Regions from separate parts of the Geobacillus sp. TFV-3 genome, predicted to be linked through region 2. Evidence: a T-box and tRNA genes for the amino acid it is inferred to sense, from the RefSeq annotation. Region 2 holds a T-box; the other holds one or more tRNA genes.
The links. The T-box of region 2 lies ahead of thrS (threonine--tRNA ligase). A T-box ahead of a tRNA ligase gene usually reads a tRNA of that ligase, here a tRNA-Thr.
Positions count from the first base shown of each region.

Region 1: it encodes a tRNA-Thr, which carries the amino acid that the T-box ahead of thrS (threonine--tRNA ligase) is inferred to sense. The anticodon was not compared.

Region 1 covers NZ_MPSP01000001.1:2,813,702-2,818,087, reverse strand. The annotation lists rRNA gene BJQ97_RS14315 (23S ribosomal RNA) at 1-1,166, shown strand, start outside; rRNA gene rrf (5S ribosomal RNA) at 1,409-1,525, shown strand; tRNA gene BJQ97_RS14305 (tRNA-Val) at 1,534-1,609, shown strand; tRNA gene BJQ97_RS14300 (tRNA-Met) at 1,761-1,837, shown strand; tRNA gene BJQ97_RS14295 (tRNA-Asp) at 1,842-1,917, shown strand; tRNA gene BJQ97_RS14290 (tRNA-Phe) at 2,086-2,161, shown strand; tRNA gene BJQ97_RS14285 (tRNA-Thr) at 2,325-2,397, shown strand; tRNA gene BJQ97_RS14280 (tRNA-Lys) at 2,693-2,765, shown strand; tRNA gene BJQ97_RS14275 (tRNA-Gly) at 2,773-2,847, shown strand; tRNA gene BJQ97_RS14270 (tRNA-Leu) at 2,853-2,938, shown strand; tRNA gene BJQ97_RS14265 (tRNA-Arg) at 2,944-3,017, shown strand; tRNA gene BJQ97_RS14260 (tRNA-Pro) at 3,024-3,097, shown strand; tRNA gene BJQ97_RS14255 (tRNA-Ala) at 3,106-3,178, shown strand; tRNA gene BJQ97_RS14250 (tRNA-Met) at 3,196-3,269, shown strand; tRNA gene BJQ97_RS14245 (tRNA-Ile) at 3,278-3,354, shown strand; tRNA gene BJQ97_RS14240 (tRNA-Ser) at 3,374-3,464, shown strand; tRNA gene BJQ97_RS14235 (tRNA-Thr) at 3,506-3,581, shown strand; tRNA gene BJQ97_RS14230 (tRNA-His) at 3,589-3,661, shown strand; tRNA gene BJQ97_RS14225 (tRNA-Gly) at 3,829-3,899, shown strand; tRNA gene BJQ97_RS14220 (tRNA-Ile) at 3,906-3,982, shown strand; tRNA gene BJQ97_RS14215 (tRNA-Asn) at 4,044-4,118, shown strand; tRNA gene BJQ97_RS14210 (tRNA-Ser) at 4,125-4,217, shown strand; tRNA gene BJQ97_RS14205 (tRNA-Glu) at 4,222-4,293, shown strand.
Region 2 covers NZ_MPSP01000001.1:813,827-818,212, reverse strand. The annotation lists gene infC (translation initiation factor IF-3) at 1-106, opposite strand, end outside; ribosomal protein L20 leader region at 162-295, opposite strand; gene thrS (threonine--tRNA ligase) at 553-2,508, opposite strand; T-box leader at 2,561-2,791, opposite strand; gene ytxC (putative sporulation protein YtxC) at 2,837-3,712, opposite strand; gene dnaI (primosomal protein DnaI) at 3,895-4,386, opposite strand, start outside.

The DNA.
Region 1 (4,386 bases), 2.0 Mb from region 2:
GAAGAGCCTGGAAGAGCCGCAGTGAAAAGGCCCAAGCGACTGTTTATCAAAAACACAGGTCTCTGCGAAGCCGAAAGGCGACGTATAGGGGCTGACACCTGCCCGGTGCTGGAAGGTTAAGGGGAGCGCTTAGCGGAAGCGAAGGTGCGAACCGAAGCCCCAGTAAACGGCGGCCGTAACTATAACGGTCCTAAGGTAGCGAAATTCCTTGTCGGGTAAGTTCCGACCCGCACGAAAGGTGTAACGACTTGGGCGCTGTCTCAACGAGAGACCCGGTGAAATTATACTACCTGTGAAGATGCAGGTTACCCGCGACAGGACGGAAAGACCCCGTGGAGCTTTACTGCAGCCTGATATGGAATTTTGGTATCGCTTGTACAGGATAGGTGGGAGCCTGGGAAGCCGGAGCGCCAGCTTCGGTGGAGGCGGCGGTGGGATACCACCCTGGCGGTATTGAAATTCTAACCCGCACCCCTTAGCGGGGTGGGAGACAGTGTCAGGCGGGCAGTTTGACTGGGGCGGTCGCCTCCCAAAAGGTAACGGAGGCGCCCAAAGGTTCCCTCAGAATGGTTGGAAATCATTCGGAGAGTGCAAAGGCACAAGGGAGCTTGACTGCGAGACGGACAGGTCGAGCAGGGACGAAAGTCGGGCTTAGTGATCCGGTGGTTCCGCATGGAAGGGCCATCGCTCAACGGATAAAAGCTACCCCGGGGATAACAGGCTGATCTCCCCCAAGAGTCCACATCGACGGGGAGGTTTGGCACCTCGATGTCGGCTCATCGCATCCTGGGGCTGTAGTCGGTCCCAAGGGTTGGGCTGTTCGCCCATTAAAGCGGTACGCGAGCTGGGTTCAGAACGTCGTGAGACAGTTCGGTCCCTATCCGTCGCGGGCGGAGGAAATTTGAGAGGAGCTGTCCTTAGTACGAGAGGACCGGGATGGACGCACCGCTGGTGTACCAGTTGTCCCGCCAGGGGCACCGCTGGGTAGCTATGTGCGGACGGGATAAGCGCTGAAAGCATCTAAGCGTGAAGCCCCCCTCAAGATGAGATTTCCCACCGCGTGAAGCGGGTAAGATCCCTCGAAGATGACGAGGTCGATAGGTCCGAGGTGGAAGCGTGGCGACACGTGGAGCTGACGGATACTAATCGATCGAGGGCTTGACCTAATTAGAAAAGCGGAGGCGAGCGTTTCGCCGCGACGGGCAAATGTTCTTCGCCTGCAGGGATGTTCACATCCCGAAGGCGAAGGTTATTTGACCCCGAGCGGCGGCGAGCCGGAGCTGGACAACGAAAAGCGCAGGCTTGCGGCTTCTTCCGACGGTTATCTAGTTTTGAAGGAATGAACATCCTGTTGACAAATCCAACAGGATGGATATAATAAGGATTGTCCATAAGTTGATGATCATTGCCTAGTGGCTATGGCGGAGGGGAAACACCCGTTCCCATCCCGAACACGGAAGTTAAGCCCTCCAGCGCCGATGGTAGTTGGGGCCAGCGCCCCTGCAAGAGTAGGTCGCTGCTAGGCAACCCCGTGGAGGATTAGCTCAGCTGGGAGAGCACTTGCCTTACAAGCAAGGGGTCGGCGGTTCGATCCCGTCATCCTCCACCATTTTAATGAGTTTATCGCTTTGAGATGCAACAACGATGAATCTGCTTCGAGTTACCTCGAAGTATCTCACTTCCTTGAATCAACTAGTAGAGGAAGAGGCAACGAATAGCACACTCAGAGCATTATCAAAACTTACTGGCTTTCTTATCGCCGCGGGGTGGAGCAGTCCGGTAGCTCGTCGGGCTCATAACCCGAAGGTCGCAGGTTCAAATCCTGCCCCCGCAACCAATATGGTCCCGTAGTGTAGTGGTTAACATGCCTGCCTGTCACGCAGGAGATCGCGGGTTCGAGTCCCGTCGGGACCGCCATTTCATCAAACCTAGATTTTTTATAATGCTCGGTAGCTCAGTCGGTAGAGACGAGCTTCAACATCGCTGAATCTGCTTCGAGTTGCCTCGACGCATCCAGCTTCTTTGAATCAGCTGGCAGAGGAAGAGGCACAACAGCAACCAATGAGCATGGTGAAAAGAAAATATGGCTCGGTAGCTCAGTCGGTAGAGCAAAGGACTGAAAATCCTTGTGTCGGCGGTTCGATTCCGTCCCGAGCCACCATATAATTAAGATATGCATGCCGACTTAGCTCAATTGGTAGAGACGAGCATCCGCTTCATGGAATAAGTTGCGAGTTGCCTCGACGCATCCAGCTTCTTTGAATCAGCTGGCAGAGGAAGAGGCACAAAGCTCAACAATAAGTCACTTTTCTCATTCATATCGTGCCGGCTTAGCTCAATTGGTAGAGCAACTGACTTGTAATCAGTAGGTTGCGGGTTCAAGTCCTGCAGCCGGCATCTTTATTTTCAAATAAATCGTAAGCCATTAGCTCAGTAACGAGCGTTGCATCTTCGAGTTCGCTGTGAGTTGCCCCGACGCATTTGGCTTCCTTGAATGGGCTGGCAGAGGAAGGGGCAGGTAGAGCTAGATAATACTTAGAGTGTTTTCCTAACTATGAGCCATTAGCTCAGTAGGTAGAGCAACGAGCGAAGCATCTTCGGATTTGCTTCGAGTTGTCCCGACGCATACGACTTCCTTGAATGGGCTGGTAGAGGAAGGGACATCGTTGGTTGTGAGTGTATACTTAACTATGAGCCATTAGCTCAGTAGGTAGAGCATCTGACTTTTAATCAGAGGGTCGGAGGTTCGAGTCCTCCATGGCTCATCGTCTTGCGGAAGTAGTTCAGTGGTAGAACACCACCTTGCCAAGGTGGGGGTCGCGGGTTCGAACCCCGTCTTCCGCTCCACTTCCGCCGGGGTGGCGGAATTGGCAGACGCACAGGACTTAAAATCCTGGGGTAGGTAACTACCGTGCCGGTTCGAGTCCGGCCCTCGGCACTTGTGCGCTCGTAGCTCAATTGGATAGAGCATCTGACTACGGATCAGAAGGTTAGGGGTTCGAATCCTCTCGAGCGCGTTTGGTCGGGAAGTAGCTCAGCTTGGTAGAGCACACGGTTCGGGTCCGTGAGGTCGCAGGTTCAAATCCTGTCTTCCCGATTTATCATGGGGCCTTAGCTCAGCTGGGAGAGCGCCTGCTTTGCACGCAGGAGGTCATCGGTTCGATCCCGATAGGCTCCACCTTTTGACTTGAATGTGGCGGTGTAGCTCAGCTGGCTAGAGCGTACGGTTCATACCCGTGAGGTCGGGGGTTCGATCCCCTCCACCGCCACTATTATCGGACCTTTAGCTCAGCTGGTTAGAGCAGACGGCTCATAACCGTCCGGTCGTAGGTTCGAGTCCTACAAGGTCCACCATTATTATTGTTGCTTTTTTGGAGGAGTACCCAAGTGGTTGAAGGGGTCGGTCTTGAAAACCGAGAGGCGCCGCAAGGCGCGCGGGGGTTCGAATCCCTCCTCCTCCGCCATGTTTTGTTCTCGATGAATCGCGTAAATGTATTTGAACCATGCCGGCTTAGCTCAATTGGTAGAGCAACTGACTTGTAATCAGTAGGTTGCGGGTTCAAGTCCTGCAGCCGGCACCAGAACGAGGCGACTATGGCGAAGTGGTTAACGCACCAGATTGTGGCTCTGGCATGCGTGGGTTCGATTCCCACTAGTCGCCCTTTTCTTCAATATATTTGCGGGTGTAGTTTAGTGGTAAAACCGCAGCCACGAGCCTTCGCATCATCGAATCTGCTGCGAGTTGCCCCGACGCATCTGGCTTCCTCGAACAGGCTTGCAGAGGAAGGGGCACAGGGGAAGCGTGGGAGATATCAATCAAAATTATATGCGGGTGTAGTTTAGTGGTAAAACCTCAGCCTTCCAAGCTGATGTCGTGGGTTCGATTCCCATCACCCGCTTTTGATGGGCCTATAGCTCAGCTGGTCAGAGCGCACGCCTGATAAGCGTGAGGTCGGTGGTTCAAGTCCACTTAGGCCCACCATGTTTCATTGCATATTGTCTGAGGATTCGCTATAATAACTAATGAAATTTGTCATGATCATTCCGCAATAGCTCAGCGGTAGAGCAACCGGCTGTTAACCGGTAGGTCGTAGGTTCGAATCCTACTTGCGGAGCCATGTTACGGAGAAGTACCCAAGTGGCTGAAGGGGACGGTTTGCTAAACCGTTAGGTCGCAGTTTTGCGGCGCGCGGGTTCAAATCCCGCCTTCTCCGCCATAATGGCCCGTTGGTCAAGTGGTTAAGACACCGCCCTTTCACGGCGGTAACACGGGTTCGAATCCCGTACGGGTCACTGGTTGCTGGCACCAGAGATTCTGGTGCCTTTTTGTACAATTTGTTTTGTCGATTTTTGCGTTTTTTCTTGCAATGTGTGTAGAAATCTGTT
Region 2 (4,386 bases):
GCGCCTCCTGCTTCGACTTGATGCCAAGCTGTTCGCCGTTTTGGTCGATCAAGCGCACTTCACGGGCACGAATTTGTTCGTTGATAATAAAATCTTTGCTAATAATGAGCCACCTCCAAGGTTTTTTCCGACTGGCTTGTTTGCCAGCAGAGCCCCACTTCCAGCCAAAAAAAGCGCAGATGCACAAAGCACCCGCGCAGTACGTCCTTACACTCGCATTGACGAACCGTAACAACCTGCCAACAGCCGTCTTGGCGTCGGTCAGGTGAGAAGCGGGGTGCTTCTGCTTTTGTTACAAACAAGCAATCATTCCACTTTATACACTATACCACCTTGGCGATGGCATGTCAAGGAGCGGATCTTGATAAACACAACGTCACTTATTATAGCGGATTGACGTCGAATTGGCAAGAGAAAATGTTTTATTGTTCCTCGCGGCACGACACTTCGCCGCTTTCTCTGCTCTTGAACCCGCTCATGACTTTGGCCGTCGCCATCGTTTTTGCCTTCATTCTGTCTGTTGCCCTCGAGTTTCGCCTGTTGGGTTCTTCATTATGCTTTCCCTGATTTTGTCCGTTTTTCCTGTACATCAGCAGCAAGCAAGTCAACAAACTCATCAAGCCCCATCGTCCGACTTTCTTTTTCACCGTAGCGGCGGACGTTGACCGCTCGTTCAGACACTTCTTTATCGCCGACGACGAGCATGTACGGAACTTTTTGCATTTGCGCTTCGCGGATTTTGTAGCCAATTTTTTCGTCGCGCTCATCGACTTCAACGCGGAAGCCGCGTTCTTTCAACGTCCGCTGCACGTCATACGCGTAATCGAGGTGCGCCTCCGGCGACACGGGGATCACTTTGACTTGAACCGGGGCGAGCCATGTCGGGAACGCCCCTTTATACTCCTCGATGAGAAATGCGACAAACCGCTCCATCGTCGAGACGACGCCGCGATGGATGACGACCGGACGATGCGGCTTTCCGTCTTCGCCGATGTAAGTGAGGTCAAAGCGCTCCGGCAATAGGAAGTCAAGCTGCACCGTTGAGAGCGTCTCATCTTTGCCGAGCGCCGTGCGCACTTGCACATCGAGCTTCGGCCCGTAAAACGCCGCTTCCCCTTCCGCTTCGTAGTAGTCAAGCCCAAGCTCATCCATGGCTTCCCGCAGCATGCGCTGGGCTTTTTCCCACATTTCATCGTCGTCGTAATATTTTTCTTTGTCATGCGGATCGCGGTAAGACAAGCGGAACGAGTATTCGTCAATGCCGAAATCCTTATAGACTTCCAAAATCAAGTTGACAACGCGCTTGAACTCGTCTTTGATTTGGTCCGGGCGCACGAAAATGTGGGCGTCGTTGAGCGTCATGCCGCGGACGCGCTGCAGGCCGGTCAGCGCTCCAGACATTTCGTAGCGGTGCATCGTGCCAAGTTCCGCGATGCGGATCGGCAGCTCGCGGTAGCTGTGCAGCTTGCTTTTGTAAATCATCATATGGTGCGGGCAGTTCATCGGACGAAGAACAAGTTCTTCGTTGTCCATCTCCATCGGCGGGAACATGTTTTCTTTGTAATGATCCCAATGGCCCGATGTTTTATATAGCTCGACGCTGCCAAGCACCGGTGTGTAGACATGATCGTATCCGAGCGCCACTTCTTTGTCGACGATGTACCGTTCGATCACGCGGCGAATCGCCGCCCCTTTCGGCAGCCAAAGCGGCAAGCCTTGTCCGACTTTTTGTGACGTCATAAACAGCTCAAGCTCTTTGCCAAGCTTCCGGTGGTCGCGCTCTTTCGCTTCTTCGAGAAGATGCAAATAATGGTCCAAGTCTTCCTTCTTGAAAAACGCCGTGCCGTAGATGCGCTGCAGCATTTTGTTGTTGCTGTCGCCGCGCCAATAGGCCCCCGAGATGCTGAGCAGCTTGAACTCTTTGATTTTTCCGGTCGACGGCACGTGCACGCCGCGGCAAAGGTCGAAAAACTCGCCTTGCTCATAAATCGAAATCGGCTCGCCTTCCGGAATATCGGCGATCAACTCAAGCTTCAACTCATCGCCGATTTCTTCATACCGCCGGATGGCTTCTTCGCGGCTCACTTCTTTGCGGACGATGTCCAAATTTTCTTTGACAATCTTGCGCATTTCTTCTTCGATTTTCGGGAGGTCGTCAGGCGTCAGCTTATGCTCCATGTCGATATCATAGTAAAAGCCGTTTTCAATCACCGGACCGACGCCGAGCTTGACGTTGCCATACAGCCGCTTGATCGCCTGCGCCATTAAGTGGGCGGTGCTATGGCGCAAAATGTCAAGCGCCTCCGGCATGTCTTGGGTGATGATGACCAACTCGCCATCTTCGTGAAGCGGTGTGCGCAAATCAACAAACCGGCCGTTCAGTTTGCCGGCGATCGCTTTTTTCTTCAGCCCCGGGCTGATCGAGGCAGCGATGTCTTCCGTCGTCGCCCCCTTTGGAAACTCTTTTTGCGCCCCGTCCGGGAACGTAATGCGAATCACATCTGGCATCGGTAATCACTCCTTCGTCGTGATGATGAAAAATAAAAAAACTCCTCCCTCACAAAGGGACGAGTTTTCGTCGTGGTTCCACCCTTCTTCCCATGGCATCGCCTCGCCATGCCATGGCTCAACACGCATAACGGCCGAAAACCGGCGGCAACTACTGAGCGTTCCGTTCACTGCCGCAGCTCTGAGGGGGTAAGCGCATTTTTCGTGTTAGGAAGGTTCCAGCCGCTGCCTTCCCTCTCTGGAAACCGTAAAAATGCGCCCATGTCCTCGTCATCGCTTTTGTTCATTCCTATTCATGACGACATTATAGCGAAAACAGCAGGAAAAATCAAGCTTCTCCCCCATTTCCAGCGTTGGCGGTAAACAAATGGGAAAAATCGGCGCGGCGGCAGACGATCAGCCGTTCTTGAAACACGTTTTGCAGCGTCTGCACCATGCCGTCATCCGGATGATCGGTGTACAGCTCAATTTCCGCTGGAGCGAGCGAAACAAGCGGAGCGAGCACCGATGCATCAATATACATCGGCTGGCTGAAGACGAGATGGCGATCGATCAACTGTCTCACTTCCACCGCCGACAGCTCCCGCCGCTCGCTGTCGTAAAATACGAAGTGTGGCGGATCGTGCACCAAATACAGGCGCGGCCATTGCGGGGTCCGGCCAGCCAGGCAGTCGCGCAGCATTTGCACAAAATTTTGATACTCCTGCTCGAGCTTGTATTCATCAATCGCGAGCTCGACATAATGTTGGAGGCGCTCCATATACGGCTTTAACCGGAACGTGATGAACGATGAAAACGAAAACGACAAGCCGTCGCGCAAAAAGGAGGCAAAAGCGTCGCGCAGCATCACGGTGCGCGAGACGGCAAACGCCGCGCTTTTCCGGTAATCGCGCCGCTCGCCGTCCAAAAACGAATGAGCGAGGGCCAAAATTTGCTGCTGTTCTTCGACGTCGCGGAAATAAAAAATATTGGCAATGATGGATAGCAGCAGCCGGTCTTCTATCACCTCCTGCATAAACGCCGTCATAGCTGGGATGATATGCTCCTCAAGCACACGCTTCTCCTCGCCCTGTATGTAAACCGCCACGGTTTTGTTCCCGTCATAAGCGGCATGAAACAGCGGACCGTCATCCGGTTGCCGGTGATATAGCAGCCCAACCAATTTTTCCGCCTCGCTTGCCTCGTCAAAATGGATTTCGATCACCCGCTGTCCCCCCCTTTAGCCCGAAAGGAATGCTTGGTTTATATATATGGGGACAACGGGCTGTTTAGACTAGAAACACGAAAAACAGCGCACAGAAGCTCGCAGGTCATCGGGCTGACAGACGCTGCGCGCCCAAAAAAAGCGGCGCCCCTTCCTCAGGCGCCGTTCGCTGCCGCCGACCGCTATTGCCGGCGGTTCGGTCCAGTGATTTCAATCGGATAGGCCAAATAGCGGATTCGCTCCATAATGCGCGCCGCCTTCACCTTCTCTTCTTCACCGCGCTGCGAATACGTCAAATGGTGGGCGAGCTGCTGCATATCAAAGTTCGACGTGAAAAACGTCGGCAAGTTTTCAAACATCCGGTATTGCAAGATCGGGCCGAGCACATCGTCGCGCACCCAGCTCGACATCGCCTCCGCTCCAAGGTCATCGAGCATCAGCACCGGCACTTTTTTGATATAATCAAGCTTTTCGCTCATCGTTTGATCTTGAAGCGAATGTTTCATCTCGCGAAACAGCTCGGGCACGTAGACGATCAGCGATGGGACGTTTCGCTTCGCCAGCTCGTTGGCGATCGCTCCAAGCAAATATGTTTTGCCCACCCCGAACGATCCGTGCAAATACAAGCCTTTCATTTTTTTCCCCGGCTCGTATTCCGCCACAAACCGCTCGGC